2 regions of the Citrobacter sedlakii genome follow, and region 1 is predicted to be linked to the other one. Evidence: predicted binding sites of a transcription regulator. Region 1 holds the regulator's gene; the other holds the start of a gene.

Region 1 (9,874 bases):
GGGGTGCTGTGCGTCGTGCCCGGCGAAGTCTGGGGCGGCGCGGTGCTGCGCTATTTCAGCGCGCTGGAAGAAGGGATCAACCTGCTGCCGGGCTTTGCGCCGGAGCTGCAGGGGGTCTACATCGAAGAATGTGATGGTCGTAAGCAGGTGTGGTGCTACGTGATCAAAGCGCGACAAGAGCATGACGGTCTGCTGAAAGGAGAAACATTATGAGTAAAGCCAAAGCCAACAAAATGGGCGTGATGCAGCTTACCATTCTGACGATGGTCAACATGATGGGCTCCGGGATCATCATGCTGCCGACCAAGCTGGCGGAGGTCGGCACCATTTCGATTATCTCCTGGCTGGTCACCGCTGTCGGATCCATGGCGCTGGCCTGGGCGTTCGCCAAGTGCGGGATGTTCAGCCGCAAATCTGGCGGCATGGGCGGCTACGCGGAGTATGCATTTGGCAAGTCCGGTAACTTTATGGCCAACTATACCTATGGGGTGTCGCTGTTAATCGCCAACGTGGCGATTGCCATTTCCGCGGTGGGCTACGGGACCGAGCTGTTCGGCGCGACGCTCACGCCGGTGCAGATTGGCCTCGCCACCATCGGCGTTCTGTGGATCTGTACGGTTGCCAACTTCGGCGGCGCGCGGATTACCGGGCAGATCAGCAGTATTACCGTCTGGGGGGTGATCATTCCGGTGGTTGGCCTGTGCATCATCGGCTGGTTCTGGTTCAGTCCGACGCTGTACGCGAACTCATGGAACCCGCATCACGTGCCGTTCTTTACCGCCGTCGGGTCGTCTATCGCCATGACGCTGTGGGCTTTCCTCGGCCTGGAGTCCGCCTGTGCTAACGCGGAAGTGGTGGATAACCCTGAACGCAACGTGCCGATAGCGGTTCTTGGCGGTACGCTTGGCGCAGCGGTGATTTACATTATCTCCACCAACGTGATTGCCGGGATTGTGCCGAACATGGACCTGGCCAACTCCACGGCCCCGTTTGGTCTGGCGTTTGCCCAGATGTTCACGCCGGAAGTGGGGAAAGTAATCATGGCGCTGATGATCATGTCCTGCTGCGGTTCCCTGTTGGGCTGGCAGTTCACCATCGCTCAGGTGTTTAAATCCTCTGCCGATGAAGGCTATTTCCCGAAAATTTTCTCGCGGGTGACTAAGGTCGATGCGCCGGTACAGGGGATGCTGACTATCGTGATTATTCAGAGCGGACTCTCGCTGATGACCATTAGCCCGTCGCTGAACAGCCAGTTTAATGTGCTGGTCAACCTGGCGGTGGTCACCAATATTATTCCGTATATCCTGTCGATGGCCGCGCTGGTGATTATTCAGCGGGTGGCGAACGTCCCGCCAGCGAAAGCGAAAATGGCAAACTTCGTGGCGTTTGTTGGCGCGATGTACAGCTTCTACGCGCTCTACTCGTCGGGGGAAGAAGCGATGCTGTATGGATCGATTGTCACCTTCCTCGGCTGGACGCTATACGGACTGGTATCGCCGCGCTTTGAGCTGAAGAATAAGCACGGGTAAGTTAGCCCCCATCCTGAGACAAAAAAGGCGCCTTACGGCGCCTTTTCATTTGTCGCTAACGCCTGACGCATCAGGCGTTTTTCAGCACTTCGCTGACGATTTCAACCGCTTCTTTTTCGATCTGCTTGCGATGTTCTTCGCCGAGGAAACTTTCGCAATAGATTTTATAGGCGTCTTCCGTACCGGATGGACGCGCGGCAAACCAGCCGTTTTCCGTCATCACTTTCAGACCGCCGATCGCCGCGCCGTTGCCCGGCGCCGCGGTCAGGCGCGCGGTGATCGGATCACCTGCCAGCGTGCTGGCGCTGACCATTTCCGGCGACAGCTTCGACAACGCAGCTTTTTGCGCAGAGGTTGCGCCCGCCTGCAGGCGGTTATAGCTTGGCGCGCCGAAACGCGCCGCCAGTTCGTTGTAGTGTTCCTGCGGGTTTTTACCGGTGACGGCGGTAATTTCCGCCGCCAGCAGGCACATGATGATCCCGTCTTTATCGGTGGACCACGGCGTACCGTCGAAACGCAGGAACGATGCGCCCGCGCTTTCTTCACCGCCAAAGCCAAAGCTACCGTCAAACAGGCCGTCAACAAACCATTTGAAGCCCACCGGCACTTCGACCAGTTTGCGGCCCAGATCGTTGACCACGCGGTCAATCATTGCCGAGGAAACCAGGGTTTTACCCACCGCCACCTCTTTGCCCCACTGCGGACGGTGCTGGAACAGATAATTGATAGCGACCGCCAGATAGTGGTTCGGGTTCATCAGCCCCGCCGGCGTGACGATACCGTGACGGTCATAGTCCGGGTCGTTGGCAAACGCCAGATCAAACTTATCACGTAGCGCCAGCAGGCCAGCCATCGCGCACTCCGAGGAGCAGTCCATGCGGATCGCGCCGTCTTTGTCCAGGTGCATAAAGCGGAAGGTCTGATCCACCTGATCGTTCACGAGGGTCAGGTTGAGCTTGTAATGCTCCGCAATACGCTTCCAGTATTCAATACCGGAACCGCCCAGCGGATCGACGCCCAGCGTCAGGCCCGCTTTCTGAATGGCGGCCATATCAACAATTTCCGCCAGCCCTTCCACAAACGGCTGCACCAGATCCTGCTCTTTGACGTGGCCAGACGCCATCGCCGCATCGAGAGAAATGCGCTTCACGCCCTTCAGACCGTCGGCCAGCAGCGCATTTGCGCGGTCTTCCACCACTTTCGTGACGTTGGTATCTGCCGGGCCGCCGTTCGGCGGGTTGTATTTGATGCCGCCGTCTTCCGGCGGGTTGTGAGACGGCGTGATGACAATACCGTCCGCCAACGCCCCCCCTTTTTTATTGTGAACCAGGATAGCGTTCGACACCGCAGGCGTCGGGGTAAAACCGTTGTTCTCCTGAACAATCACGTCGACACCGTTGGCCGCCAGCACTTCCAGCACCGAGATAAACGCCGGTTCGGACAGCGCGTGGGTATCTTTCCCCACATAGCAAGGGCCGGTGATACCGTTTTTCGCACGTTCTTCGGCGATAGCCTGGGCAATCGCCAGAATGTGCGGCTCGTTGAAGCTATGACGACCTGCACTGCCGCGGTGTCCGGAGGTACCGAACTTCACCGCGTGCTCGGCATTCCCTGCCTCGGGTTTCAGTACATAATATTGCGCCGTCAGTTGGGCGACGTTAATCAAATCACTTTGTTGCGCAGGTTGACCTGCACGGTTGTGGATTGCCATTGCCTGGTCCTTTTATGCAAGCATTAAATTGTTCCGCAAACCTTCTCAATCAATTCCGCCGGGAATTGCATTGACTGCATGATGTGTTCGACCATGCTGCATTTACGGCCGGTGTTGGTGTTCGTGATCACCCAGTACGGCGTGCCAGGCACATGTTTCGGCTTGGTCTGATTGCCGTTTTTCAGCAGCGTCTGTTCATCCGCCGCGAAATAGACGCGAGTGCGACCATGCAGCGAGTCGGTGGCATCGGCAAACGCCTGGTGATCCAGTGAGTAAAGTGTAGACAGCACCAGCATAAAGCGATTCACCGCTTTTTTCTGTTCCGCATATTCATCGGACAGCAGCAGCTCACGCATAGCGCGCACTTTGTCTTTGACGGGATTGACGGGTTTCACTTCTGCGCTCACAGGCTGCGCGGCGCGTGCCTCTTTTGTCGCCGACGCGACGGGCTGCGATGCGGCGGAAAACTTCAACATACGCCGTAAAATGTCGGACGCGCTCTCGCCGATATGCTTGGTGTGGCTGGCAATATAGCTGTAGAGTTCATCATCAACTTCAATCGTTTTCATCTTAATCCAGTGCGGTGTCATAACTGATCTGAATACAAATCGTTGGAATTATAGGAGCAAATCCCAACAGCGGATAGCGTCAAACCTGGCTGAACAAAAAACTCGGAGTAAACCGTATCAGTTGCAGCCCAGTGGCAGAATGGTCAACATAATACCCTAACCCGACAGAGCGAAAAAAAGAACTTTGCCATGAAATTGAATATCCGAGCGCAAACTGCACAAAACCTGCACAATAATTCTCCCATCGTCCTCGTTCACGGTCTGTTTGGCAGCCTGGACAATCTCGGCGTGCTGGCCCGCGAGCTGGTCAGCGATCACGATATCCTCCAGGTTGATATGCGTAACCACGGCCTCTCGCCCCGCGATCCGCTGATGACATATCCGGCGATGGCGCAGGATCTGCTCGACACTCTGGATGCGCAGCAGATCGAAAAAGCCACGTTTATTGGCCACTCGATGGGCGGCAAGGCGGTGATGGCCCTGACCGCGCTGGCTCCGGAACGCATCGATCGTCTGGTGGCGATCGACATCGCCCCGGTAGATTATAAGGTACGACGCCACGATGAGATTTTCGCGGCGATCAACGCCGTGACGGCGTCTCAGGCCACGACGCGCAAGGAGGCGGCTGCCGTCATGCGCGACCATCTCAGAGAAGAGGGCGTGATTCAGTTTCTGCTGAAGTCGTACGTTGACGGCGAATGGCGCTTTAACGTGCCGGTGCTGTGGGATCAGTATCCGCATATTGTCGGCTGGGAGCCGATTCCAGCCTGGGATCGCCCGGCGTTGTTTATCCCTGGCGGCAATTCCCCTTACGTCACCGAGACGTATCGCGACGACCTGCTCGCGCAATTCCCACAGGCGCGCGCGCATGTCATCGCGGGCGCAGGCCACTGGGTTCATGCCGAAAAACCTGACGCAGTGCTGCGCGCCATTCGTCGTTATCTGAACGACAGCGCAAACTGATTAAAAACTCAGCGTCCGCGCGCGATTGCGCGCGCGAACGTTGGCGTGCCCCATCCGCTGATGTATGATGGCGCGCTATCCATCCGGGCAGAGGCCTGGCTGATTGTTTCCCCGAAGTCACCAAAATCATGGCCAAAGAACAAACGGACCGTACGACATTAGATCTGTTCGCGCACGAGCGTCGCCCGGGACGACCTAAAACCAATCCGCTTTCACGCGATGAACAGCTGCGCATTAACAAGCGCAACCAGCTTAAACGCGACAAAGTTCGTGGCCTGAAACGTGTTGAACTTAAGCTCAACGCGGAAGCCGTCGACGCCCTGAATGAACTGGCGGAATCGCGCGACATCAGCCGCAGCGAGCTGATCGAAGAAATCCTGATGAGCCAACTGGCGACGTTGCGACGCCAGGGTTCAGTCTGAAACCCGCACAATTTATCACTATCATGTAGCAGGGAGTGCACTCGCGTGCGTTTGCTATTTCCGCATACCTGACTGTTCTGCTATGATTGCCCTTATCTGTGGGCAATTTGCCCCCACCATTTCAATAAGTTTCAAGAGGTTACTTTACTCATGGCAATCACTGGCATTTTTTTCGGCAGCGACACCGGGAACACCGAAAATATCGCAAAAATGATTCAAAAACAGCTTGGTAAAGATGTTGCCGACGTGCATGACATTGCAAAAAGCAGCAAAGAAGATCTTGAAGGCTATGACATCCTGCTGCTTGGTATCCCGACCTGGTACTATGGCGAAGCGCAGTGTGACTGGGACGACTTCTTCCCGACTCTGGAAGAGATTGATTTCAACGGTAAGCTGGTGGCGCTGTTCGGCTGCGGCGACCAGGAAGATTACGCGGAATATTTCTGCGACGCGTTAGGTACTATCCGCGACATCATTGAGCCGCGTGGCGCGACCATCGTCGGTCACTGGCCGACCGCGGGTTATCATTTTGAAGCGTCGAAAGGCCTGGCCGATGACGATCACTTTGTCGGTCTGGCCATTGACGAAGATCGCCAGCCAGAACTGACCGCCGAGCGCGTTGAGAAATGGGTTAAGCAGATTTCTGAAGAACTGCACCTGGATGAAATCATCAACGCCTGATGACCGTGCGGCGCAAAGACCATTTGCGCCGCATCAATAGACAAAACCAATCAAAATAATTGCTACAAATTTGTAACTTTCTTGCCCATCCCTGTACAATGTGCGGGAGTTATTAGGTGGCGCTCTCATTTCCAGGCAATACCACGTTTTTATTAACATTTGCCCGAGGCTTGCAGTTTTCATTTAAGGATGGCAGTCCTATAATGAGAGGCATTATCTCGAATGCAATTTCTGTCACTTCTCGTATGAAGTGAATCGTTTAGCAACAGGACAGATTCCGCATGACTGACAACAATACCGCATTAAAGAAGGCTGGCCTGAAAGTAACGCTTCCACGTTTAAAGATTCTGGAAGTGCTTCAGGAACCGGATAACCATCACGTCAGTGCGGAAGATTTATACAAACGACTGATCGACATGGGTGAAGAAATTGGTCTGGCGACCGTCTATCGCGTGCTGAACCAGTTTGATGACGCCGGTATCGTAACCCGCCACAATTTTGAAGGCGGCAAATCCGTTTTTGAGCTGACCCAGCAGCATCATCACGATCACCTTATTTGCCTCGATTGTGGCAAAGTGATTGAATTTAGTGATGATTCGATTGAAGCCCGTCAGCGTGAGATTGCGGCGAAGCACGGTATTCGTTTAACGAACCACAGCCTCTATCTCTATGGCCATTGCGCCGAAGGCGACTGCCGCGAAGATGAACACGCGCACGACGGCAAATAATTTTACGCTTGATGAAAGCCAGCCTGCGGGCTGGCTTTTTTGTGGGCGCGATCCCGCCGTTTTCCTTCCCTCCCCGCCCGTGTTGTTTTAATGTAAAAATTCCCTTCCCTGACCTGTCCGGAGAATCGAAATGGAACTTCGCCAGTTACGTTATTTTGTTCGTATTGTTGAAACCGGCAGCATGGGTAGCGCCGCGCTGGATCTCGACATTGGCGTCTCGGCGCTGAGCCAACAAATGACACGTCTGGAAAGTGAACTCGCCATCCGCCTGCTGCAACGAACGTCGCGCGGCGTCACGCCCACTAACGCGGGGCTGGCCTTTTATTCTCAGGCGCAACTGGCGCTACGGCATGCCGACGACGCCATTCTTGCTGCGCGTGAGGCGCGGTTATCCGGCCACGTTAGCGTCGGTATGGCGCCCAGTACGGCATCGGTGTTGGGCATTCCGTTTATTAACGCCATGCGGGAAAGCTACGCTGACGTGCGGCTGCACGTCGTGGAGAGTCTCTCCGGCAATCTTGAGCGGATGATTAACACCCGCCAGCTTGATTTAGCGGTCGTCTTTCAGAAAGAGAAGATCCTGCGCTGGAGCGCGAAGCCGGTTCTGGAAGAGCGGCTGTTTCTGATCGGCCCCCACCCCCTGCTGGCTATATTCCCTGAAGACAACATCATGCCTGCTCAACTGGCGAATATTCCCCTCGTGATGCCCAGTCAGGGCCACGGTCTGCGCGGCAGACTGGAGGCTATCGCACAAGAGCACGCGCTGCAGGTTGATATCGTTGCGGAAATTGACGGTCTGACGCTACTGATGCGGGCGGTCCGCGACGGTCTGGGCGCCACCCTACAACCTGGCGCGGCGATTTCCCGACTGGACCAGGACGACCTGCGCGTGATCGGCGTCCATAATCCGGTCCTCAGCCGTCCCAACTTTCTGGTCAGTTTATCGGATGACGAACTGACCCCGGCGGGGCTGGCAGCTCGCGTCGTGCTGGGTAAAGTGATGCGTGAACTGGTTGAGGCTGACCGCTGGCCAGGCGCCACCCTTTACGTTAACTAAAGAGGGTTTTAGCAGTACCTCATAGCGCCCCTACAACCCATGCGTATACATTTTCATTACAAATTTAACATTTGTTAAAGCGTAATGGAGTCTACGATGGTTGATGTTCTGGTGATTGGCGGCGGCAATGCCGCGCTGTGTGCCGCCTTAACCGCCCGGGAGGCCGGTGCGTCGGTGCTGCTGCTGGAAGCGGCGCCGCGCGAATGGCGCGGTGGCAATTCACAGCACACCCGTAATTTGCGCTGTATGCATGATGCGCCGCAGGATGTGCTGGTCGACCGTTATCCCGAAGAAGAGTACTGGCAGGATCTCTGGCGGGTAACGGAAGGCAATACCAACGAAGCGCTGGCACGACTGGTGATCCGCACCTCTTCGCAGTGCCGTGACTGGATGCGCAAACACGGTGTGAATTTTCAGCCACCGTTATCAGGCGCACTGCACGTTGCGCGTACGAACGCCTTTTTCATGGGCGGCGGCAAGGCACTGGTCAACGCCTATTATCGCAGCGCGGAGGCGCTCGGCGTCACCATCCGCTATAACACGCCGGTACAGGCGCTGCAGTTACATGACGGCGAGTTTGTCGCCGCGCTGGCGGGCGATGAACGCATCGAGGCCAGAACCTGTGTACTCGCCGCTGGCGGTTTCGAGTCCAATCGCGAATGGCTACGGGAAGCCTGGGGACAAAACGCGCGTGGGGAATGGCCCGCCGATAATTTTCTCATCCGCGGCACCCGCTTTAATCAGGGTGTCCTGCTTAAATTTATGATCGATGCCGGCGCCGACATCATTGGCGATCCATCCCAGTCGCACTGCGTGGCGATTGATGCCCGCGCGCCACTGTATGACGGCGGGATCTGCACGCGAGTGGACTGCGTCTCTTTAGGCGTGGTGGTCAACCGCGACGCAGCGCGTTTTTATGACGAAGGCGAAGATTTCTGGCCGAAACGCTATGCCATCTGGGGGCGTCTGGTCGCCCAACAGCCGGGGCAAATTGGTTATTCCATTATCGACAGCAAAGCCATTGGTCACTTTATGCCACCGGTATTCCCCGGCGCGCAGGCCAATACGCTGGAAGAGCTGGCCTGCCAACTGGGGCTGGATGCACAACGTTTTAGCGCTACCGTCAGGCAATACAACCAGGCCTGCCAGCCTGGACACTTTGATCACACCGTCCTGGATAACTGCGCCACCAGCGGGTTAACGCCGCCGAAAACGCACTGGGCACGCCCTCTCGATACGCCGCCTTATTACGGCTACGCCCTGCGGCCAGGGATCACGTTTACTTACCTCGGCCTGAAAGTGAACGAGCGCGCGGCGGTGCATTTCGCCGGAAAACCCAGTCGTACCCTGTTTGTCGCCGGAGAAATGATGGCGGGCAATGTGCTGGGCAAAGGCTATACCGCTGGCGTTGGCATGTCGATTGGCACCACGTTTGGCTGCATTGCCGGTAAAGAAGCCGCCCAGGCCGCACGTAAGGAGGCGCACCATGAAGCAGCTTGAGAAATTAATTATTGAGGCACAAATCATTACCGAACCGGAAGCCGAAGTGGAACGGGTGATGCAGGTTTGTAACGCCTGCCGCTACTGCGAAGGCTTTTGCGCCGTCTTTCCGGCGATGACTCAACGTCTTGAGTTTGGCAAAGCGGACATCAACTACCTGGCTAACCTGTGCCATAACTGCGGCGCCTGTCTGCACGCCTGTCAGTACGCGCCCCCTCATGAGTTCGCCATTAACGTACCGAAAGCGATGGCGGAAGTGCGCCTCGAAACCTATCAGCATTATGCCCGGCCCGCCGCGTTTGGCGCGTTGTATCGCCGGGCGGGCATGACCGTCGCGCTAACGCTGGTCTTTGCGCTGATTTTCTTCCTGTTGTTGGCGATGAGTCTGAAAGGCTCCTTGCTGCACCCGCCGCTGGCTGGCGACTTCTACCAGATATTCCCGCATAACCTGCTGGCCTGGATGTTTGGTTCCGTCTTTATTCTGGCGATGGGGTTGTTGATGGCTGGCGTGATCCGCTTCTGGCGTGAGATCTCCCCCGGCGCGCCGCAGCCCGTGGAGATTGCCGAAGCGACGCACAATGCCCTGACGCTGAAGTACCTCGACGGCGGACACGGCAAAGGGTGTAACGAAGCCGATGATGCCTTTACATTGCTGCGCCGTCGCTTCCATCACTTTACCTTCTACGGTTTTATGCTCTGCTTCGCCGCCACCAT
Region 2 (9,874 bases), 830 kb from region 1:
CGGAGGAAGCCTCCGGTGATGCGGTGTGACTTAAGTCTGGACGAAATGTCCAAAAACGAAAGGCAGAGGCGAAAAAAGCTTAGCGCGCGGCTTCGTAAATACGGCGGCTGACGTCAAGTGTAATGTCTTTATTTTCACCGAGTTGCGTCATACCGTGCTCTTCTAACTTCGCCAGCAGCGCCGGGATAGAACTGCCATCCAGACCGTAGCCGGAAAGGCGTGTCGGTACGCCAAGCTGCTCGAAGAAGTTGCGCGTCGCCGCAATAGCGGCATTAATACGTTCAGCGTCAGACCCTTCGCGGATGTTCCACACGCGTTCAGCATACTGCAGCAGTTTGGCGCGTTTGGTGTCGCGTTTTTCATTCCACAGCGCGGGCAGCACCACCGCCAGCGTCTGGGCGTGATCGAGACCGTGCATCGCCGTCAGTTCGTGACCGAGCATATGGGTGGCCCAGTCCTGCGGTACGCCTGCGCCAATCAAACCATTCAGCGCCTGCGTCGCCGCCCACATCACGTTGGCGCGCACATCGTAGTTTTCCGGCTCTTTCAGCGCTTTCGGACCGTCTTCGATCAGCGTCAGCAGGATGCCTTCCGCAAAGCGATCCTGAATTTTGGCGTCAACCGGATAAGTCACGTATTGCTCAACGGTATGGACAAAGGCATCAACTACGCCGTTCGCCACCTGGCGCGGCGGCAGGGTGTAGGTGTATACCGGATCCAGTACGGCGAAGACTGGCTGCACGTGTTCGGAATGAAACGCCTGTTTGTCACCGGTAGTTTTGCGCGAAATCACCGCGCCTTTGTTGGATTCAGAACCGGTGGCGGGTAGCGTCAGCACGGAGCCCATCGGGATGGCGCTTTTAATCTCGCTGCCGCTGGTTTGCAGAATGTGCCACGGGTCAATGTCTGTCGGATAGTGTGCCGCCGCGGCGATAAATTTGGTGCCGTCAAGCACCGAACCGCCGCCCACTGCCAGCAGGAAGGTGACCTTGTCTTCGCGGGCGATTTTCACCGCGTTCATCAGGGTTTCATAAGACGGGTTTGGCTCAATGCCGCCAAACTCACGCACGTCCATGCCTTTCAGCGCATCCTGAACCTGAGCCAGCACGCCAGTCTTTTTCACGCTGCCGCCGCCATAGGTGATCATGACACGCGCGTCCTGTGGGATTTGATCGCGCAGGTCGGCAATCGCGCCTTTACCAAACAGAATGCGGGTTGGGGTATGCAGATTAAAGTTATTCATTGCTCGTTCCCTTATGTGGGTAAAAAGAGGGCAGGCGTCGGTCTGCCTGATGGAAACATTGTGGGCGTCCCCACGCTGCCTCTCAATGCTCATTTCTGCCAATGTTTTGCCTATTCCTCCAGAGCGCTGGAGAAAAACACTAAATTTGCGCACAATCAATTCATCGATACTCGTTGCGAAAATAAGCCGTCATGAACCGTGAAGAGATTTGTCTGTTGCTGACAGATAAAATTAAGCATCTGAAAGATAGTGAGAAAAACCAGGGGGAGCGGTTGCCGGACATCCGCCTGCTGTACGGCACTGAGCCGGGGCCGCGCACGCCGGTGATGTACGATCCCGGCATCATATTTCTCTTTTCGGGCCATAAAATTGGTTATATCAACGAGCGCGTTTTCCGTTATGACGCTAATGAATATCTGCTGCTGACGGTGCCGTTGCCGTTTGAATGTGAAACCTATGCGACGCCGGAGGTGCCGCTGGCTGGCATTCGCATTAACGTCGACATGCTGCAGTTACAGGAACTGCTGATGGACATCGGCGAGGATGAACGTTTTCAGCCGTCGATGGCGGCAAGCGGGATTAACTCTGCAACGCTGTCTGATGAGATCCTGTGCGCGGCGGAACGCCTGCTGGACGTGATGGAGCGACCGCTCGACGCGCGTATTTTAGGGAAACAGATTATCCGTGAGATTCTGTATCACGTGCTGACCGGACCACGTGGCGGCGCGCTGTTGGCGCTGGTGAGCCGACAAACCCATTTCAGCCTGATTAGCCGGGTGATAAAGCGCATTGAGAACAAATACACCGAGAGCCTGAACGTCGAGCAACTGGCGGCGGAGGCCAATATGAGCGTGTCGGCGTTTCACCATAACTTTAAGTCGGTGACCAGCACATCACCGTTGCAGTACCTGAAAACGTATCGGCTGCATAAGGCCCGGATGATGATTCTTCACGACGGTATGAAGGCCAGCGCGGCGGCGATGCGGGTGGGTTATGAAAGCGCGTCGCAGTTCAGCCGCGAGTTTAAGCGCTACTTCGGCGTCACGCCGGGAGAAGATGCGGCGCGGATCCGCACTTTACAAGGAAGTTAACTTGCCTGTTCCACGCCGGATAAGCGAAGCGCTATCCGGCATTCAGCATTCAGGCGTTGCAGTATTTCTTTTTGATCACCACGACCAGCGTGCCCAGTAAACCCGCTGCTAACAGGACGATCGGCAGGATCATTAAAAAAGTCATCACCTGGTCTTCGTGACGCTTCACAAACGGGATCATGCTCAGCGCGTAGCCAAAGCTGGTGACCACGCCGACCCACAGCAGCCCGCTCAGCCAGTTAAAGAACTGGAAGCGGCGGTTGGAAAGCCCGGAAATGCCCGCCATGGTTGGCAGCAGGGTACGCACGAAGGCCAGAAAACGGCCAGCCAGCAGCGCCAGCAGGCCGTGGCGGTCGAACATGCAGGTCGCGCGCTGGTGATATTTCACCGGCAACTGCGCCAGCCAGCCTTTTACCGTTTTGGTATTGCCCAGCCAGCGTCCCTGAATATAGCTCAGCCAACAGCCCAGGCTGGCGGCGGTCGTCAGAATGAACAGCGTCGGGACAAAGCTCATCACCCCTTGCGCAACCAGCGCGCCCGCCAGCAGCAGCAAACTGTCGCCAGGCAAGAATGAGGCCGGTAACAGGCCATTTTCTAAAAACAGCGTGGCGAACATCACAAAGTAGACGACGCTAACAATATGGGGATCCGCCAGCGCCGCAAAATCGTGTTGCCAGAGCGCAGCGATAATATCTTGAATGACAGACATGGACTTTCCTGTGGAACAGCGTTTACGCCCCTGAGCCGAACGGAATGGGCGCTTAATTTACCCATTATACTCCCTTACAGGCCCGGATGCCTTGATCCGAGGCGCAACAAATGCAGACAATTTCGGTCGATGTGTCTGCATTCATGTCCATTGGCGTCAATATTATACGATGCGGGAGAAACCGGCGGCTAAATCTGCAATCAGATCGTCAACATTCTCTAAACCAATATGCAAACGGATGAGCGTGCCGTCGAAATCGACGTTGCCTTGCGGGCGGATCTCCGCAATCTGTTCCGGCTGGTTCGCCAGAATCAACGACTCAAAGCCGCCCCACGAGTAGGCCATGCTGAACAGACTAAAGTGATCCAGATAGGCGGAGAGTTCTTCGTTGGTCAGCTTTTTGTTCAGCACAAACGAGAACAGCCCGCTGCTGCCCGTAAAGTCTCGTTTCCAGTATTCATGACCTTTGCTACCGGGCAGGGCCGGGTGATTCACTCGCGCCACCTGAGGATGCGCGGCCAGCCACTCGGCAACCCTGAGGCTACTTTCATGGTGCTGACGCAGACGCACGCCGAGCGTGCGCAGTCCGCGACTGGTGATATAAGCGGTGTCGGCGTCGACCATTTGTCCCATCAGATAGGCGTTTTCACGCAGTTGATCCCAGCAGCGGGCATTAGCGACCGCCGTGCCGATCATCGCGTCTGAATGACCAACCAGATACTTTGTCGCGGCCTGTATAGAGATGTCGATACCGAAGTCGAGCGCGTTGAACAGGATCCCCGCCGCCCAGGTATTATCGATCATAATGATGGCCTCCGGCGCGACGCTTCTTACCGCGCTGACGATCGCCGGAACATCATGCACTTCCATCGTAATGGAGCCGGGCGACTCCAGAAACACCACTTTGGTGTTGGGCTGAATATGCTTTGCGATATCCGCGCCGACGAGAGGATCGAACCAACTGGTGGTCACGCCAAGTTTGCCGAGGATTTTGCGGCAGAAATCCTGACTCGGTTCATAGGCGGTGTTGGTCATCAGCACATGATCGCCTTGTTCCACAAACGCCAGAATGGTATTGGCGACCGCCGCAGCGCCGCAGGGAAACAGCGCGCATCCGGCGCCGCCTTCCAGTTCACACATCGCTTCCTGGAGTGAGAAATGTGTGAGCGTGCCGCGACGTCCGTAAAACAGTTCGCCGTTTGCACGGTTACGGGTGGCGTGTTTTTTGGCTTCGACGGTGTCGAAGACCAGCGATGAGGCGCGCTGAATCACGCTGTTGACGGAGCCGAGCGTGTACTTCTTACGGCGTCCCGCGCTGACCAGTCGGGTCTCCAGTTGCTTATCTGCCATGTCAGTTTTTCCTGTTTTTATACGTCTGGATGTCTAAACTACCACGAATGACAAAATGCGCATCCCGTCCTCTTATATAAAGCACAATATTTTCCCAAATTCTCCGCTCGTGATGTTTTACTGCGTAAGCGCAAGGAAAAGAAACCAAAGGTGCGGCACTATGTAAATAGTAATGAGAACGACTATCAATTCGACGTCGTTTTGATATTATTATGCTCAGATTTTGTGATTTGCGTCCTGGAGATACAGAGTGGGTAATAATTTGATGCAGACGGATCTCTCCGTCTGGGGTATGTATCAGCACGCCGATATCGTAGTGAAGTGCGTGATGATTGGTCTGATTCTGGCGTCAGTGGTCACCTGGGCTATCTTCTTCAGTAAAAGCGTGGATTTCTTCTCCCAGAAGCGTCGCCTGAAGCGCGAACAGCAACTGCTGGCGGAAGCCCGCTCTCTGGATCAGGCAAGCGATATTGCCGCTAAGTTCGGCGCGAAAAGCCTGAGTACCCAGTTGCTCAACGAAGCGCAGAACGAGCTGGAGCTGTCTGAAGGCAGCGAAGACAACGAAGGGATCAAAGAGCGTACCGGTTTTCGCCTTGAGCGTCGCGTTGCGGCGGCAGGACGTCAGATGGGACGCGGAAATGGTTACCTGGCGACCATCGGGGCGATCTCCCCGTTTGTCGGTTTGTTCGGTACCGTATGGGGTATCATGAACAGTTTCATCGGTATCGCCCAAACGCAAACCACTAACCTTGCTGTGGTCGCGCCGGGTATCGCTGAAGCGCTGCTGGCGACCGCGATTGGTCTGGTTGCTGCGATTCCAGCCGTCGTCATCTATAACATTTTCGCCCGTCAGATTGGCGGTCTGAAAGCAACGCTCGGCGATATCGCCGCGCAGGTGTTGCTGCTGCAAAGCCGCGACCTGGACCTGGATGCAAGCGCCTCCGCGCATCCGGTACGTACCGCGCAGAAATTACGTGTAGGATAACGTTTCATGGCAATGCGTCTTAACGAAAACCTGGACGATAACGGTGAAATGCATGAAATCAACGTGACGCCGTTTATCGACGTCATGCTGGTGCTGCTGATCATCTTTATGGTGGCGGCTCCGCTGGCGACGGTGGATGTGAAGGTGAATCTGCCCGCATCTTCCAGCACGCCGCAGCCGCGTCCGGAAAAACCGGTGTATCTGTCAGTGAAAGCCGACAACAGCATGTTTATCGGTAACGATCCGGTGACCGAAGAAAGTATGATTGCTGAGCTTAACGCCCTGACGGAAGGGAAGAAGGACACCACGATTTTCTTCCGCGCGGACAAAACCGTGAACTACGAAACCATGATGAAGGTCATGGATACGTTGCATCAGGCGGGGTATCTGAAGATTGGCCTGGTCGGGGAAGAGGTCGCGAAGGCGAAATAACCGTCGCTTTTCGCTGACTGAAGAAGTAGGCCGGGTAAGGCAAAGCCGCTACCCGGCTTTTTTATGGCCTGATGGCGCGTCGCGTATCAGGCCAATGGTTTACCGTACTTAACTAGCCTAAATGCTCACCGCCGCACACGCCGTGTACTTCTGCGGTCACATAGCTTGATTCCTGACTCGCCAGATAGACATAGACCGGCGCCAGTTCCGCGGGCTGACCAGCGCGCTTCATGGGCGTCTGCTGACCAAACTGCGGAATTTTATCCTGCGTCTGACCGCCCGAGATTTGCAGTGCGGTCCAGATAGGGCCGGGCGCGACAACGTTTACCCGGATCCCTTTCCCGGCGACCTGTTTCGCCAGACCCCGGCTGTAGTTAAGGATCGCCGCCTTAGTCGACGCATAATCCAGCAGATGCGGACTTGGCTGATACGCCTGAATTGACGAGGTGGTGATAATGCTGGCGCCTTTCGGCAGCAACGGGATGGCCTCTTGCGTGATCCAGAACAGCGCAAACACGTTCACCGCAAAGGTTTTCTGGAACTGTTCACTTGTCAGGTCCTTAATTTCAGGAATCGCCACCTGTTTACCGGCGACCAGCGCCAGCGTATCCAGACCCCCCAGCGCCTCGCGCGCCTTATGTACCAGCGAGCGGGCAAAGGATTCATCGCTCAGATCGCCGGGAATAAGCACCGCTTTGCGCCCGCTCTCTTCAATAAGGGCTTTAACCTGTTGCGCGTCCTCTTCTTCCGCTGGCAGATAGTTTATCGCCACGTCTGCGCCTTCACGCGCGTAAGCAATGGCGGCAGCCCGTCCTATGCCGGAGTCGCCCCCTGTCACCAGTGCCTTACGATCTTTAAGGCGACCGCTGCCCACGTAGCTTTTTTCGCCACAGTCAGGCACTGGGGTCATTTTCGCCTGTACGCCTGGCGCGGGCTGTTTCTGTTGGGGATATTCACCGGTGTAGTACTGTGTGGTGGGGTCTTGTAGAGTCGACATGCCATTTCTCCCTTCAGGTTAATCATACCTTAAGGGTAGACGCTATGCGGGAAAGCGGGGGGAACCAGGACGATCCTGATCGCTCGGACAGGCTACGTTTTCTTTACGACGAGTTGTTCATCCAGCGCGACGCTGGTGATGTTCAGCGTGCGGTAGCGACCTTCGGCAAGCTTACGCGTCAGGCGCAGCGTCGCCGTTTCGCGATCCAGCAATTGTTGCCAGTGGCTTTCCAGACGCCTCATGATTTTGTCATGTAATTCAGGGCGTTGCCGAATAAGGGCATTTATCACCGCGCCGTAAATTTCTTCCTTAATTTGCAGCGCGTACATTTCCCGACGGTTCTGCCACTTCAACCGAACCAGCGCCGCAGGAATGGACGTCGCTTCCTGCGCCACGTTTTCCAGCAGCGCATTCTTATGCGCGACCAGTGCCGCAAGATTCTGCTTTAAGACAAATTGATCGCTTTTATTATCGTCCAAAGCCAGATAGACATTGTTATCTTCAACATCTTTGATCATTGTTCATCATCCAGAGAATAAAAAATCGGGGAAGATTTTTCTCGCGTAATTAAATTAAGCCAAATTTCGTTGCCATTTTCATTAATATGGTTGGTGGTGTCAGCCAATATTTTACTTAAGGTCTGGGCATCAATGTCACCTTCCGCCTGTAAGGTATTAATCACACGGGCAAAGGTTTCAATTTTTGCTACCCGACACAGCCGTTCTTTAAAATGGCGGTCGTGTTCTTCGAGCAGCATATTTTTAGATTGCCCGGTAGATGCCGCGCTAATTAAAATATCGGCTTCGTAATCGCGAAGGTTTTTCTTTCCCTGAGTGAAATTATTAGCGTTTTCTGCGGATCCTTCCGTCTGGCCTGACGCAGACAGATGAAAACGCGGCGGGACAAGATGCTCGGGAAGCATGTCACATTATCCTTTATTATCAGTTGTATAATTATTCTTATTGACAGGTCGCGTTGACAATAACATGGGGTAATTTTAAAATCAAAAAAAATGGAGCCATTTTATGAACAGTATTTTTTATTCTGTTATTACTCTGCTATTGCTCATCGGAGCCATACTTTTTTTAATACGCGAGTTTAATAAGCCGCGCGGTGCCGAAGAACATTCTCCCGACGTTCCACTCCCGCCGTTAACCAAAGACGAGGGGGAAGATCATTTTTCCACGCTGATGAATGCCATTACGCCGGTATGGTACTGGCGGGTTAATCATGAATATATTGATTTCCTGCACGCCACGGTAAAGCGAATGACAATGGCGCAATTGAATGAAACCCCCGGGCTATTTGATGCCCAGCGTCGCTGTAGCGATCTCAATTCCGCCGTGTATAAATACTACGACACGATAAAAAAACGCTGCCTGAATGGTGAAAAAGTGCCGCATTCCGATCTGGATGTCCTCAATCTGCGACAGTGCTTCCAGGAATTTAGCCTTGAAGCCTATCCGTCGCTGGTGGCGCTGGTGTGGCCCGAGTATCAGCGCCCGTGGCTCACCCCCGGGGAAGTTTAAGGGATGTTGATCTGATGTTGCCCTGTTGAGATATACTGTTCCCCGGTTTTGCTACATGACAGGAATATATGGAACGCTTTCTCGAAAACGTAATGTACGCGTCTCGCTGGTTGCTCGCCCCCGTCTACTTTGGTCTGTCGCTTGCGCTGGTGGCGCTGGCGCTGAAGTTCTTTCAGGAGATCTTTCACGTCCTGCCTAACGTCTTTTCGATGGCGGAAGCGGATCTGATTCTGGTGCTGCTGTCGCTGGTGGATATGACCCTCGTCGGCGGGTTGCTGGTGATGGTGATGTTTTCCGGTTATGAAAATTTCGTCTCACAGCTGGATATCTCAGAAGGTCGGGAAAAGCTCAACTGGCTGGGGAAAATGGATGCGACCTCGCTGAAAAACAAAGTGGCCGCGTCGATTGTGGCGATCTCTTCTATCCATCTTCTGCGCGTGTTTATGGACGCGAAAAACGTGCCGGACAATAAGCTGATGTGGTATGTGATTATCCACCTCACCTTTGTGCTGTCGGCGTTTGTAATGGGTTATCTCGACAGACTCACCCGGCATAAACACGAGTAAGCGATCTTCACTCCTCGCGCCGGATGGCGGTAGCGCCATCCGGCAGGGTGTCTCGCCCGACGGCGATGACGGTTTATTTGTCGGAGGACGCCTGCCACAGGTTCAGTTGGCCGTCCGCGACATGCTTATCAATCTGCGCCAGTTCCTCGGCGGTAAACGCCAGATTCTTCAGCGCCTGTACGTTTTCTTCCAGCTGTTCAGGGCGGCTCGCGCCAACGAGTACTGAAGTGACGCGCTCATCTTTCAGCAGCCAGCTTAACGCCATTTGCGCCATCGACTGACCGCGCTGTTGCGCCATGGCGTTGAGCAGGCGCAGGCTGCTGAGATTCGCTTCCGTCAGCATGTTTTCCGTCAGGCCGCGCACTTTTTTCCCTTCGCGCTGCATCCGTGAGCCTTCCGGGATACCGTTTAAATATTTACCGGTTAACAGTCCCTGCGCCAGCGGGGTAAACGCGATACAGCCAACGCCATTTTCCGCCAGCGTATCCAGCAGACCGCTTTTATCCACCCAGCGATTCAGCAGGTTATAGGAAGGCTGATGAATCAACAGCGGGATCTTCCACTCGCGAAGCAGCGCCGCCATTTTCTGCGTGCGTTCCGGTGAGTAAGAAGAGATACCTACATACAGCGCTTTACCGCTTTGTACGGCGTGGGCGAGCGCTGAGGCGGTTTCTTCCATGGGCGTGTTTTCATCCACGCGATGCGAGTAAAAGATATCAACGTAATCCAGCCCCATGCGCTTCAGGCTTTGATCGAGGCTGGCGAGCAGGTACTTACGTGAGCCGCCGGAGCCATAGGGACCAGGCCACATGTCGTAACCGGCTTTGGTGGAAATGATCAGTTCGTCACGAAAAGGGGCGAAATCGGTGCGCAGCAGGCGACCGAAATTTTCTTCCGCACTGCCCGGCGGCGGACCATAGTTATTGGCTAAGTCGAAGTGGGTAATACCCAGATCGAAAGCTTTACGCAGCA

What was found. Region 1 encodes Fur, which represses iron uptake genes when iron is present. Its sites were predicted from a motif close to ATAATAATGAGAACNACTATCAA; they were not measured.
Region 2: the regulator Fur is predicted to act here: its motif matches at 4,560-4,582, upstream of exbB (tol-pal system-associated acyl-CoA thioesterase).

What each region holds. Positions count from the first base shown of each region.
Region 1 is NZ_CP071070.1:3,134,820-3,144,693, forward strand. Features, by position in the region: gene speF (ornithine decarboxylase SpeF) at 1-213, shown strand, start outside; gene potE (putrescine-ornithine antiporter) at 210-1,529, shown strand; gene pgm (phosphoglucomutase (alpha-D-glucose-1,6-bisphosphate-dependent)) at 1,600-3,240, opposite strand; gene seqA (replication initiation negative regulator SeqA) at 3,264-3,809, opposite strand; gene ybfF (esterase) at 3,999-4,772, shown strand; gene ybfE (LexA regulated protein) at 4,901-5,194, shown strand; gene fldA (flavodoxin FldA) at 5,345-5,875, shown strand; partial or broken gene JY391_RS23995 (fur leader peptide) at 6,079-6,164, shown strand; gene fur (ferric iron uptake transcriptional regulator) at 6,157-6,603, shown strand; gene tcuR (tricarballylate utilization LysR family transcriptional regulator TcuR) at 6,734-7,660, shown strand; gene tcuA (FAD-dependent tricarballylate dehydrogenase TcuA) at 7,757-9,160, shown strand; gene tcuB (tricarballylate utilization 4Fe-4S protein TcuB) at 9,147-9,874, shown strand, end outside.
Region 2 is NZ_CP071070.1:3,968,647-3,978,520, reverse strand. Features, by position in the region: gene yqhD (alcohol dehydrogenase) at 80-1,243, opposite strand; gene JY391_RS18875 (AraC family transcriptional regulator) at 1,435-2,334, shown strand; gene yghB (DedA family general envelope maintenance protein YghB) at 2,384-3,043, opposite strand; gene metC (cystathionine beta-lyase) at 3,206-4,393, opposite strand; gene exbB (tol-pal system-associated acyl-CoA thioesterase) at 4,644-5,378, shown strand; gene exbD (TonB system transport protein ExbD) at 5,385-5,810, shown strand; gene JY391_RS18850 (SDR family oxidoreductase) at 5,923-6,807, opposite strand; gene JY391_RS18845 (cytoplasmic protein) at 6,900-7,322, opposite strand; gene JY391_RS18840 (hypothetical protein) at 7,322-7,729, opposite strand; gene JY391_RS18835 (ESA_00282 family adhesion-associated protein) at 7,833-8,336, shown strand; gene JY391_RS18830 (TIGR00645 family protein) at 8,405-8,902, shown strand; gene JY391_RS18825 (aldo/keto reductase) at 8,976-9,874, opposite strand, start outside.